3 regions of the Serratia sp. Sp408 genome follow, and region 1 is predicted to be linked to each of the others. Evidence: predicted binding sites of a transcription regulator. Region 1 holds the regulator's gene; each other region holds the start of a gene.
What was found. Region 1 encodes Fur, which represses iron uptake genes when iron is present. Its sites were predicted from a motif close to ATAATAATGAGAACNACTATCAA; they were not measured.

Region 2: sodA (superoxide dismutase [Mn]) is a predicted target of Fur. The motif match lies at 1,419-1,441, and genes of this name have one in related genera.
Region 3: AC2AXP_RS04195 (siderophore-interacting protein) is a predicted target of Fur. The motif match lies at 2,639-2,661, and genes of this name have one in related genera.

What each region holds. Positions count from the first base shown of each region.
Region 1 is NZ_JBXUFT010000001.1:340,250-344,809, forward strand. Features, by position in the region: gene AC2AXP_RS01670 (beta-N-acetylhexosaminidase) at 1-2,153, shown strand, start outside; gene fur (ferric iron uptake transcriptional regulator) at 2,354-2,800, opposite strand; gene fldA (flavodoxin FldA) at 3,125-3,664, opposite strand; gene ybfE (LexA regulated protein) at 3,894-4,181, opposite strand; gene ybfF (esterase) at 4,432-4,560, opposite strand, start outside.
Region 2 is NZ_JBXUFT010000003.1:240,435-244,994, forward strand. Features, by position in the region: gene fdnG (formate dehydrogenase-N subunit alpha) at 1-405, opposite strand, end outside; gene fdhD (formate dehydrogenase accessory sulfurtransferase FdhD) at 574-1,392, shown strand; gene sodA (superoxide dismutase [Mn]) at 1,520-2,140, shown strand; gene yiiM (6-hydroxyaminopurine reductase) at 2,373-3,044, shown strand; gene AC2AXP_RS13540 (class I SAM-dependent methyltransferase) at 3,066-3,839, shown strand; gene AC2AXP_RS13545 (YibL family ribosome-associated protein) at 3,895-4,257, opposite strand; gene AC2AXP_RS13550 (aminotransferase-like domain-containing protein) at 4,331-4,560, opposite strand, start outside.
Region 3 is NZ_JBXUFT010000001.1:889,703-894,262, forward strand. Features, by position in the region: gene lpxO (lipid A hydroxylase LpxO) at 1-321, shown strand, start outside; gene chaA (sodium-potassium/proton antiporter ChaA) at 365-1,465, opposite strand; gene AC2AXP_RS04195 (siderophore-interacting protein) at 1,776-2,594, opposite strand; gene chaB (putative cation transport regulator ChaB) at 2,724-2,951, shown strand; gene AC2AXP_RS04205 (gamma-glutamylcyclotransferase) at 3,247-3,942, shown strand; gene cbl (HTH-type transcriptional regulator Cbl) at 4,333-4,560, shown strand, end outside.

The DNA of each region.
Region 1 (4,560 bases):
ATCAGTTTGTGGCACCGTTTACCGGCGATCAATGGAAACGTACCAAGGACGATAAAAACGTTCTGATGACGCCGGCCTCGCGCTTTGTCAAAAACGCCGAGTTGAAAACCCTGCCGACGGCGTCGTTGCGCGGGCAAATCATCCCGACGCCAATGGACCTCAAGGTTCATGCCCAGGACGTGGATCTGAGCAACGGCGTGGCGCTGGACCTGAGTGCGCTGGCCAAACCGTCGGCCGATGTGGTCAGTGAGCGTTTTACCCTGCTGGGGGTGGCACCGACACGCAGCGGTTATCCGATTAAAACCGACATCAAGCCGAACGCCTTCAAGGGCGACCTGGCGGTGGCAGGCGCCTATCAGTTGCAGATCGGCGCCAAACAGGCGGTGGTGACCGGCTTCGATCAGGCTGGGGTGTTCCATGGCCTGCAATCGATTCTGTCGCTGATCCCGACCACAGGCGACAAGAAAATCGCCACGCTGGATGTTAAAGATGCGCCGCGCTTTGAATACCGTGGCCTGTTCCTCGACGTTGCGCGCAACTTCCACCACAAGGATGCGGTGCTGCGTCTGCTGGATCAGATGGCGGCCTATAAGCTGAACAAGTTCCACTTCCACCTGACCGATGATGAAGGCTGGCGCATCGAGATCCCCGGCCTGCCGGAGCTGACCGAGATCGGCGGCCAACGCTGCCATGACCTGAGCGAAACAACCTGCCTGTTGCCGCAGTACGGTCAGGGGCCAGAGGTTTACGGTGGTTTCTTCAGCCGTCAGGACTATATCGACATCATCAAATACGCCCAGGCACGCCAGATTGAAGTGATCCCGGAGGTCGATATGCCGGCGCACGCGCGTGCGGCGGTGATATCCATGGAAGCGCGTTATAAGAAACTGCTTGCCGAAGGTAAGCAAAAAGAGGCCGAGGAGTTCCGTCTGCTGGATCCTACCGACAGCTCCAATACTACCTCGGTGCAATTCTTCAATCGCCAGAGTTATCTGAACCCGTGCCTGGATTCATCAACCCGCTTTGTCGACAAGGTGATCGGTGAAATTGCCCAAATGCATAAGGAAGCCGGTCAACCGCTGAAAACCTGGCACTTTGGCGGCGATGAAGCCAAGAACATCCGTCTGGGCGCCGGTTATACCGACATCAAACAGCCAGAACCGGGCAAAGGCATGCTCGATCTGAGCAAAGAAGACAAACCGTGGGCCAAGTCGCAGGTTTGCCAACAGATGATCAAGCAGGGCAAGGTTGCCGACATGGAACACTTGCCGAGCTACTTCGGTCAGGAAGTCAGCAAACTGGTTAAAGCGCACGGCATCGACAGAATGCAGGCCTGGCAGGATGGCTTGAAGGATGCCAAAGACGCCAAGGCGTTTGCCACGGCGCGCGTTGGCGTCAACTTCTGGGATACCCTGTACTGGGGCGGGTTCGATTCGGTAAATGACTGGGCCAACAAGGGTTACGAAGTGGTGGTTTCCAACCCCGACTACGTCTATCTGGACTTCCCGTATGAGGTCAATCCAAACGAAAGCGGCTATTACTGGGGCACCCGCTTCAGTGATGAGCGCAAAATATTCAGCTTTGCACCGGATAACATGCCGCAGAACGCTGAAACGTCGGTGGATCGCGATGGCAACTATTTCACCGCCAAGAGCGATAAACCGTGGCCGGGCGCCTATGGCCTTTCCGCCCAGCTGTGGAGTGAAGTGGTGCGCACCGATCCGCAAATGGAATATATGATGTTCCCGCGCTCGCTGTCGGTGGCGGAACGAGCCTGGCACCGCGCCAGCTGGGAACAGGACTATAAGGCAGGTCGAGAATACAAGGGCGGGGAAACCCACTTGGTCGATGACAAAAAGTTGCAGCAGGACTGGCTGCGGTTTGCCAACCTGCTGGGGCAGCGCGAGTTGGGCAAGCTGGATAAAGGCGGGGTAAAATACCGCCTGCCGGTGCCAGGTGCGCGGATCGTCAACGGCAAGCTGGAGGCCAATATTGCTTTGCCGGGACTGGCTATCGAGTATTCCACCGACGGTGGCAAACAGTGGCAACGCTATGATGACAGCGCCAAGCCGGCAGTAGCCGGCGAGGTGCAAATTCGCGCGGTCAGCCCTGACGGCAAGCGCTTTAGCCGTGCGGAACCGGTGCAGGCGTAGTGACCAATGCCTCGCTGCGTGTCGGCGGCGGGGCGTTTGGGGTGTGGAGGGGGTAATACCCTGATGAAAGAGGTGGTTTGCCGCTGCATTGTTATCTTTTGTGACATGATTTCCCCGGCGCGTCCGGGGATTTTTTTGCCTGTCTGACAGGCATAAAAAAACCGCCGTCTGGCGGTTCCTTGCTTATTAATGCATCAGCATTATTTTTTGTCGTGCAGCGTATCGTCTTCGCGGCAATCACCGATGGCGCAATGACCGTACAGGTACAGGCTGTGGTTGGTGAGTTTGATGCCGTGCTGTTTGGCAATGTCACGCTGACGCGCTTCGATGGATTCATCGCTGAATTCGATCACTTTGCCGCAGTCCAGGCAAATCAGGTGATCGTGATGGTGCTGCTGAGTCAGTTCGAATACTGATTTGCCGCCTTCGAAATTATGACGGGTGACAATCCCGGCGTCGTCAAATTGGTTCAGTACGCGGTAAACCGTCGCCAGACCAATTTCTTCGCCCATATCAATCAGTTTCTTGTACAAATCTTCCGCACTGACGTGATGGCAAGCCGGATCTTGCAGTACTTCCAGGATTTTGAGTCGCGGAAGCGTGACTTTTAAGCCGGCCTTCTTTAATGCGGTATTGTTGTCAGTCATGCGGATTCAGTCCTGTTACTATGCTAATCAAGTTGAGGCATTTTTGCCTATGGCATCGGTCGGCACAAAGAATTTATTGCGTCTCATTATAGAACCGGTTGACCTAAATGGAAACCGCCGGTTGTTAACAAAGATATATTCGCACCGTTACATGTCACACATGTAACATCTTGATGGGTGGGATAAACCGAACCGCAGTCTACCGTGACGAGGGGGGAAGTTACAATTTTGTAGCTTCTATCGCTTCAATCCGTGATGTCGATAACGGCCCTGCGTTAATCATGCGTCTCGCAGGGCCTTGAACGGCGGGGAAATAACCGCTGCTTAACCTACGATGTCTGCCAGGCTCAGCTCTGCGCTGATTTGCGCCACCCAGCCCTGCACGCGTTCGTCGGTCAGTTCGGGTTGGCGATCTTCGTCAATCGCCAGGCCGATAAAGTGATCGTCGTCTGCCAGACCCTTGGAGGCTTCGAAATGATAGCCTTTGGTTGGCCAGTGGCCGACAATCGCTGCGCCGCGAGGTTCGATGATGTCACGAATGGTCCCCATCGCATCACAGAAATATTCCGCGTAATCTTCCTGATCGCCGCAGCCGAACAGCGCGACCAGTTTGCCATTGAAGTCTATTTCTTCCAGCGTAGGGAAAAAGTCGTCCCAGTCACATTGTGCTTCACCGTAATACCAGGTTGGGATACCGAGCAGCAGAATGTCGAATGCGTCCAGATCTTCTTTGCTGCTTTTGGCAATGTCATGCACCTCAGCCACATCGTCGCCAAAGCTCTGACGAAGAAGTTTTTGGATCATCTTGGCAATGTTTTCGGTATTGCCGGTGTCGCTGCCAAAGAAAATGCCTACGTTAGCCATATCGCGTATAACCTTTAAATTCAATTAATTACAATACTCGACGCCCGGCTTTCGCACCGGTATCGTTTAAAATATCGCCATGGTGAGGAGCCAGCTCCCACCGCTAAACGCGTATCATGCCAGAAATTTGCCCCGGGGTTTTATCGCGTTTATGCGATGCCCGAAGAATAAAATGCGGAGTTGATCCGGCGTCATCCTTAACGCCGCGCCGCGCGTGCGGCTGATAAGATCATTGTTCTGGCTGTTCTTCCGCCAGTTGCGCCAGCAGCATTTGCTCAATGAGCTCGCTGCGACTGATATTACGCTGTTCCGCCAGTTTGTTCAGAGCGTCCACCGCATCCGCGTTGATTTTCAGCTCCACACGCCGCAAACCACGTACTTTATCGCGCCGTAGCTGATTCCGCTTATTGATTCTAAGCTGTTCATCACGGGATAGCGGGTTGGTTTTCGGGCGCCCCGGACGGCGTTCATCTGCGAACAGATCCAGCGTCGTGCGATCCGTTTGTTCTTTTGCCATAGGTAGCGGTACTGCAAGGGAGTTTGCATCAAAAAGCGTTTCACGCTTCCGGACGGTTCGGTTAATACAGTTCAGGTCGATAAAACCTAACCCAAATTTGCCCCCATTCCGGCGTTTTACACCACGCTGGCGACGGCGGCAAAATTATAGCGCGCCATATTACCCCAGCAGATGGAGCAACGACAATGCTTTACTGCGTTGCAAACGCGCTAAGCCGTTATCTTTAGCGCGTTTTTTCGCCAACTGGCCGTCAGGCCTGGTCGATGAAGCGATGAATGGCACGCAGTACCGCATCCGGTTTCTCGGCGTGTACCCAGTGGCCACTGCCAGCCACTTCATACGCCCGTGCCTGCGGGAACTGGCGGGCGATGTCGTCGCG
Region 2 (4,560 bases), on a different contig from region 1:
TTTGGCGATGCGGGTGAACGCGTCATCCCAACTGATGCGCTGCCATTTGTCGGAACCTGGCGCACGGTATTCGGGGTATTCAAGTCGGCTTTCGCTGTGGATGAAATCCACCAGACCTGCGCCTTTCGGGCAAAGCGCGCCGCGGTTGACCGGATGATCCGGATCCCCTTCGATATGGAAAATGCTTTGTTTGGCGTTTTTGGCGCCATCGCCAAGGCTGTACATCAACAGCCCGCAGCCGACGGAACAATACGTACAGGTATTACGGGTTTCACGGGCGCGCAACAGTTTGTACTGCCGCGTTTCCGCCAGCGCCAGTTCCGGGGTAAACCCCAAAGCGGCTACCGTCGTTCCTGCCATACCGCCAGCGCAGATCTTAAAGAACTGCCTTCTGCTGACCTGCATGGGGATCTCCTTTCTCTATCGCGATTGTCACATTGTTTCGAATGCGCTTTCCCCGCCGAAGCGTGAAGCGCTAAAATAACCGTTGTTATATTTATAACGATACAACCGCCACATATTACCATACGGTAACTGTGGTTGTTACAAACAGGTGCCAGTAAAGTGAACAATATAGACCCAGAGCAGCAAACAAATGCGATCGCGCTCACAGGTGTGAGCCGCACTGCGGTATTTCAACGCGGTCAGTTGGCTACTGCCCAACAGGACTGGCTGGCAGAAGAAGTGCCGGTGGCTCTGGTCTATAACGGTATTTCGCACGTAGTGATGATGTGTTCTCCCAAGGATCTCGAGGCGTTCGCCCTGGGATTCTCGCTGTCGGAAGGCATCATCGCGTCACCGCGCGACATTTACAGTATAGAGATTAATCAGGTGTGTAACGGACTGGAAGTGGATATCGCGCTTTCCAGTCGCCGTTTCGCCGAGCTCAAGCAGCGCCGTCGTGCGTTGGCCGGCCGCACCGGCTGCGGCGTGTGCGGTATCGAACAGTTGGCGGACATCTATCGCCCCATCCCGCCGCTGCCGTTCAGTCAGCGCTTCTCGCTGGCCAATCTTGACCGCGCGCTGGCACAGTTACGCCAGGTGCAACAGGTCGGTCAACTGACCGGCTGTACCCACGCCGCCAGTTGGATCACGCCGCAGGGCGAGATGCTGGGCGGCTGTGAAGACATTGGCCGCCACGTAGCGCTCGACAAACTGCTCGGCGTGCGTGCCGGGCAGGGCTGGCAGCACGGCGCGGTACTGGCCTCCAGCCGCGCCAGTTACGAAATGGTACAAAAAACCGCCATGTGCGGCGTGGAAATCTTATTCGTTGTTTCTGCTGCCACTTCTTTGGCGGTAGAGATCGCCGAACGCAGCAATCTAACGCTGGTCGGATTCAGCCGCACCGGCCGCGCCACGGTGTTTAGCCATCCGCAGCGTATCGTTGATTAAAACAAAACCACACAAATCATCAGGCATTGATAATCATTTTCAATATCATTTAATTAACTATAATGATCCGACTGCTTACGCGGTGCTTACAACCTTGCGCCGCCCAACAACACTGGAGACGATGATCATGAGTTATTCACTGCCATCACTGCCGTACGCTTACGACGCACTGGAACCGCACTTTGACAAGCAGACGATGGAAATCCATCACACCAAACACCATCAGACCTACGTCAACAACGCCAACACCGTGCTGGAAGCATACCCTGAGCTGGCTTCGCTGAGCGTTGAAGAGCTGATCCAGGATCTGGACAAAGTGCCAGCCGACAAGCGCACTTTCATGCGTAACAACGCAGGCGGCCACGCTAACCATAGCCTGTTCTGGAAAGGCCTGAAAACCGGCACCACCCTGTCTGGCGATCTGAAGGCGGCCATCGAGCGCGACTTCGGCAGCGTTGAGAAATTCCAGGAAGAGTTCGAAAAAGCCGCTGCAACCCGTTTCGGTTCCGGTTGGGCCTGGCTGGTGCTGAAAGGCGACAAACTGGCGGTTGTTTCCACCGCTAACCAGGACAGCCCGCTGATGGGCGAAGCGGTTGCCGGCGCATCCGGTTTCCCTATCGTCGGTCTGGACGTGTGGGAACACGCTTACTACCTGAAGTATCAGAACAAACGTCCTGATTACATCAAGGCATTCTGGAACGTGGTTAACTGGGACGAAGCAGCAGCACGCTTCGCGGCGAAGAAGTAATTCGCGCCACGCCCTGTCGATGCCCGCTTAACGCGGGCATTTTTTTGCCTGGCGTTCGCCAGAATACCCCCCGCATGCTGCCCAGCTCAGGGCGATTAAATTTGCGCGGCGAGCGTAAAAGGCGCGCATAAAAACCGCCAGTCAGGCTATGCTGTTTTCCTGACAACTTTACCCCACCGCCAGCGCATTTCAGCCCCAGCGCCGGACGCCGGGTAAGCGAAACGGAGGCGCTATGCATCACCCTGAAGTTTATATCGGCCAGATCCAACCCTATGACGGCGGACGCCCCAGCGCGATCGCCAAACGCCAGGTGGACGGCGCCGTCAAGCTGACGCCGCTCGGCCTGGAAGGCGATCAACAGGCAGAAAAAAGCTTTCACGGCGGCCCGGATCGCGCGCTGTGCCACTACCCGCGCGAACATTACGCCCACTGGCGCGAACAGTTCCCGGCGCAGGCCGATCTGTTCAGCGCGCCGGCGTTCGGCGAAAACCTGTCCACCGCAGGCCTGACCGAACACCAGGTGTTTATGGGCGATATCTTCCGCTGGGGCGAGGCATTGATTCAGGTGACCCAGCCGCGCTCGCCGTGCTTCAAACTCAACTATCATTTCGCTATTGACGATCTGTCGGTGCTGATGCAGCACAGTGGCCGCTGCGGCTGGCTATACCGGGTTATTTCCCCCGGGCTGGTCAGCAGCGATCGTCCGCTGGAGCTGGTGACGCGCAACAGCGAGGTGTCGGTGGCCGAGGCCATTGGCATCGCCTGGCACATGCCGTTTGACGAAGAACAGTATCGCCGTTTACTGTCGGTCGCCGGGCTGTCCGCCAGCTGGAGCAAAACCCTGCTGCTGCGTATCAGCGAAGGCAAGATCGAAGACTTTGACCGCCGCCTGCTGGGCCGCTGAATCATCATGGCAGGCGAAGATATGACACAATCCATTCACCACGCCGCAGCCACCGGTTACCAGAGTAACGCTGACCACTACGTCAAGGGGCGGCCGGGCTACCCGACGGAGATCGCCGACTGGCTGCGTAACGACATCGGCCTGCAGGCCGGTAAAACGGTAATCGATCTGGGTGCCGGTACCGGTAAATTCACGCCACGCCTGCTGGATAGCGGGGCAGAGGTGATTGCCGTCGAGCCGATCGCACCGATGCTCGACAGGCTCGCCGCGGCGCTGCCGCAGGTAAAAACGCTGGCGGCCACCGCCGATGCCCTGCCGCTAGCGGATGAATCCGTCGATGCGGTGGTCTGCGCCCAGTCGTTCCACTGGTTCGCGACGCCACAGGCGCTGGCTGAAATCCAGCGCATCCTCAAACCCGGCGGCAAGCTCGGCCTGGTGTGGAATTCGCGCGATGCGCGCGTCAGTTGGGTGCGCAAATTGAATCAGATCGTCGACCGCTACCAGGGCGATGCACCGCGCTTTTATACCGGTGAATGGCGCCGGCTGTTCCCCGGCAAAGGGTTCGCGCCGCTGCATGAACAAGCCTTTATGTTTGGCCACCACGGTGCGGTCGAGGACGTGCTGTATAATCGCGTTCGCTCAACCAGCTTTATCGCCGCGTTGCCGCAGGCACAGCAAGAGCAGGTGATCGAACAGGTTCGCCAACTGGTGGCGCAGCAAGAGGAATTGCACGGGCAGGAGAAGATCACCGTACCGTATCAAACCAAGGCGTTTGTTACTCACAAGCTCGGTTAACGGCGGTGACGGCATTCGGCAGCGGGGGGAGCAACTCTCCCCGCTGCATAGGGTATCAGAAGGCTTTTTTCGCGTAGCCGGTGACCACTTTCAAACCCATTTCACGGCCCAGCGCGGTCATCGGGTGCACCACCACCAGACCGCGTGCGCTTTTCTTCAGCGCGCCCATATCGGCCTGCTCTTTCTTGGTGATTTCACGGCTGAACGGCAACTGCTGCAGCTTCTGCGCTTCGTTGCTCAGCTTCTCGACGCGCACGTTCTTCAGACGCTCGATTTCCGCCGCCAGTTTGTCTTTTTCTTTTTGATGTTGCGCAATCAGATCCGGATTGCCCTGTTGGATCACATTAGCGTCTTTATGGTTCAGTGCGTCCAGCAGGTCGCTAAGGCGCTTGATCTCTGCCTTTTCTTTCTCTTTCATGGTCTCTGCCTGGGGTGCCGCAATCGGCACGTTAAAAAGGAATTTGCTGCATTGTAGCAAAATGCGCGCACAGTTACTCGCCTGCTGCGATCCCCGGCGGCAGACCGCTCATCTCGCAGGCCTTGGCGCCAACCCGCGCCAGCGCATGGCTGTAGCGCGCATTGAACGGATAACAGCAAGAAAGCCGCAGTCCGTTACGGTAACGCCCGCTCGGTGAATACAGCGTGCCCGGCGTCAGGCAGATTTGCTCTTTCAGCAACTGGTGAAACAGCCGTTCGCTGTCCACCCCCGGCGGGAATTCCA
Region 3 (4,560 bases), 550 kb from region 1:
ATGTTCGACGAAACCTATTTGCACTACGCGGAAAATACCAGCGGCCAAAACCGTCTGATACTGTTTTGTGATATTGAACGGCCAATGCGCTATCGCTGGACGCAGTGGGTTAACCATTGGTTGGGTCGTAACCTGATGAGTGCCGCCACGGCACCCAACGAACAGGGCGATCGCACCGGCGGCGTCAATAAGATATTTAAATACATTTACGCCATTCGCAAGGTTGGCAAACGTCTTAAAGCGTGGAACAAGACGCTGTATTACATCATTAAATGGCTATTGTTTGGTGGCATTGCTGCCGGGATCTTCTTCGCGTTGTGATAGCGGGGCGCAGCGCGTGCGCCCACACAGCCTCGGTTGAGCGTCAGGCGAAGATGGTCATCATATAGGCGGCGAACAGCGCCAGGTGCGCAGTGCCGTTCAGTACGTTGGTACGACCGGTGGAAAACGAAATCTGGCACAGGATCAGCACCGTCAGCATTACCACCATATGCGGCGGTTGCAGGCCGAAAATCAGCGTCTGGCCAGTCAGGGTGGCGATAATGGTCACCGCCGGTACGGTGAGGGAAATGGTTGCCAGCACCGAGCCAAAGAACAGATTCATGGCGCGTTGTACCTGGTTGTTGAGCACTGCGCGCAGGGCACCGAGACCTTCCGGCGACAGGATCAGCAACGCCACCAGGAAGCCGGTGAACTGCGTTGGCGCGTTCAGTTTGTTCAGCAGTCCTTCCAGCGGTCCGGCGTTGAATTTGGTCACTGCGATAACCGCCACCAGATGCACGATCAGCCAACTGGCATGCCACAGGCTGCTATGCGAAGAGGGTTTGCCGTGGTGCGGGTCGCCATCGTCGTCTTCATGCTCATAAACAAACAGACTCTGGTGCGTTTTGGTCTGAATCAGCAGGAAAACGCCGTACATGGCAGCTGAAATCATCGCCACCAGCAGCGATTGGCCAATGCTGAAATTGCCGCCAGGCAAGGCGCTCGGCAGTACCAGCACGATCACCGCCAGTGGGAAAATGGCCATCAGATACTGTTTGATACCGCCCAGATTGACGTATTGGGTCGCGAACTTTCTGCCACCCAGCAGCAGGGCAACGCCCACCAGGCCGGCGGTGACGATCATGATGATGGAATACAGCGTGTCGCGCATCAGCGCCGGTGCGGCGTCGCCGGTGGCCATCAGCGCGGAAATCAGGCTGACTTCAAGGATCACGACCGACAGACTGAGGATCAGCGAGCCGTAGGGTTCACCCAGCCGGTGGGCCAGCACGTCGGCATGGCGCACTACGCTGAATGCGCTGCTCAGGATACCGACCAGCGCCAGAACGTTGATGGCGACGATCAGCGGGAAATTGCTGGTGCTGCTCCACATGTTTAAAACGACCAGAGCGGCAATCGGGAACAGCAGGGAATATTCACTGTGGCGTGATTTTGAGCGGCCTGGGTCGTGTTGCGACTTCATTTTGGTATATCTCCTTTCTTTAACTGCAGGCTCCCGGCCGCGCCGATCGCCTGCACCGCCGGCGATGTTGCGTATCCAGAAAGTACTTCATAATAGAACACATCCGGCGGGCTGCGTGTTGTGGTGTTGTGAAATTCTGATTTTACTGGCTAAGCCGGTGCGGCTTTATGCGATCAGGGTAACAAAAAAACCGCCATTAAGGCGGTTTTATTTACTTACTTTTACGCAACTAATGAGTTTTATTTTATCTGTACGGTAAAAAGCATGGCAAACTCTGCATGCTATTGGTAGTTAAAGGAGATTATCTTGCTTAGTCATCAATGTTATCCATTATTTCATGGCGTTTTTCATGATATCCCTCTTCATTTAACCCTTCACGCCAGTAAGGAACCGCATACAGCTGATTACGCTCGCACTGGCGTTCGCGGCGCAGGTAGCGGCGCAGTTCGACCACCAGTCGGTCTTCGCCGGCCAGCCAGAAATGTGTCGCGCTCTCTGGCTGTGGCAGCGCGCAGAACTGGCTAATTAATTCGGCGGTTTTGTCGGTGCCGCCGATAATCCAGCTCAGTTCAACACCCGCCGGTTTTTTCAGATCGATCACATCAGCGCTACTGTCGACGCGGATAAACGCATGGCCTTGCGCGCGAGGTGCGAGGTTTTCCAGCAGGGCGGCAATCGCCGGCAGTGAGGAGGGGTCGCCCGCCAGGCAGTAAAAATCAGCCTCCGGCAGCATCGGCTTGGGCCCGCCGGGATTGCTGATACCGATTTTATCGCCGACTTTCGCGGCGCGAGCAAATTGCACCGCCGGGCCCTGGTGATCGTGCAGAGCGAATTCGATGTCTATTTCCTGTGATTCCGGGCGTACCGCGCGCACCGAATAGGTACGTACCAACGGACGGATGGCATCGTCAGCCCATTGTGGACCATTGGGCGTCAGGCGTGGCAAATCCGGCTGCGTTTGTCCCTGGCGTGGCAGGAACACCTTGATATGCGCAGCGGCGGCGTTGGCCGGATAGAACTGTAAATCCTCGGCATGAAAAGTGATGCGACGCAGATGCGGGGTGATGTCTTGCACGCCGGCGACGCTAATCAGATAAGGGGCTCGGTTGCGAGGGGCTTCAGTGGTCACGGTGTTCTCCTGTTGATCTTTTTGCCGCCAGTATATCACGTTGATTGATAATGAGAATCGTTTGCCAATGGAGGGCGCTGGCATGTTCAGCTAAACTTGCCTATTTAACCACCATGCAGGAGGAGAACCATGCCTTACAAAAGCAACAGCGACTTGCCTGACAATGTAAAGAATGTATTACCCGACCATGCGCAGGAAATTTATAAAGAGGCGTTTAATAGCGCATGGGATCAATATAAGGATAAAGATGATCGACGCGGCGATGACTCACGGGAAGAAACGGCGCATAAGGTCGCATGGTCGGCGGTCAAACAAAGTTATCGCAAAGGTGATGACGAGCATTGGCACAAAAAATAATGTGTGGGCGGCACAGGGAGTACCGCCAATAATCTGTCATTACGCCGGACATCAGCCCGCCTGCTACGCATTTTCATGCCGTACTTGTGCATAATTACTATTATTGCCCTCAGGGGAAAATACTTTTGCAGGATAAAGCGCGGGATAGACTTGCTTACTCTCAGAGAAAAGAATAATGTCTTTTCTATCGCGGGTTAAATATTGGACTAATAAAACTCCGTGGCAGAAAATGGTATTTTCAAAGATTCAGTGGCGTAAAGGGTGACTTAATCCGTCGCTCGGGAGGTTGCAGCAGGTGTTAACGCGAGATTTTCTGCGCAATGCAGATTGCAAAACCGCCTTCGGCACGATAGAGGAGTCGCTGTTACTGACACCGGAACAGCGTTTGGCTTCGCTGGAGTGTGCGCTGGCGCGACGTCCGGATAACAGTCCGGTATGGATTTTTGGCTATGGTTCGTTGATGTGGAACCCGGTGTTCGAATCCGAAGAGGTGCGGCCGGCCACGCTGCAAGGCTGGCATCGCGCTTTTTGCCTGCGGTTAACCGCCGGGCGCGGTACGCAATTGCAGCCGGGGCGAATGCTGGCACTGCAAGAGGGCGGGCAGACCACCGGTCTGGCATTCCGTCTGCCGGAAGACAAACTGCGTGAAGAGCTGGAATTATTATGGAAGCGCGAAATGCTCACCGGTTGCTATTTGCCTACCTGGTGCGAGTTGACGTTGGAGAATGGGCAGGTTGTTACCGCACTGGCATTTGTCATGGATCCGCAGCATCCGCTGTTCGAGCAAGACACCAATCATCAGGTGATTGCGCCGCTGATCGCCTGTGCCAGTGGCCCGCTGGGGTCCAACGCCCAGTATCTGTTTGCGCTCGACAACGAGCTGAAGAACCACGGCATGCAAGATGAGCGTATCGGCGAGCTGGTGAATACCGTACGTGAATGGTTGCAGCAAAATGCCACGGGTTCCCGCGGTAAAAGTGCATCAGCCTGACGCAGGCGGTGGCTGCTTGGCTAATCGCCGATTTTTAGTCGCCCACTGGCGCAAGATGTCCGCGCCAGGCGCAGCTGATGCATGATGAGATACATCGCTGCGTTCCACCCTGAATATGCTGCCGGCGAATGTGTTCGCCCGCCAGGCGTTATATCGCTTTATTCTATTTAATAACCGGTTAGTGTGAAACTAATTAACCACACGCCGTTGGTGGTTATTTATCTGTCTAATTTCCCCGCCTTTTAGCCAATGCTATCCAGCAAAGACCATTTTGCATCGCTTAAAAAAAGCCTTAGCATCAAAAAGCATAACTAACGGTAATTTCTTATTTGTGAGTGACCCGCAGTCTCCGTATCAATAGTAAAACGTTCGGGGCCAAAGGGGCAGTAGATGAACTTTCAACAATTAAAAATTATTCGCGAGTCGGCACGTCGCAATTACAACCTGACCGAGGTGGCCAACACGTTATTTACCTCGCAGTCGGGAGTCAGCCGACATATTCGCGAGTTGGAAGAGGAGTTGGGCATTGAAATATTCATTCGTCGCGGCAAACGCCTGTTGGGGATGACCGAGCCGGGCAAGGAATTGCTGGTGATGGCCGAGCGCATCCTTAATGAT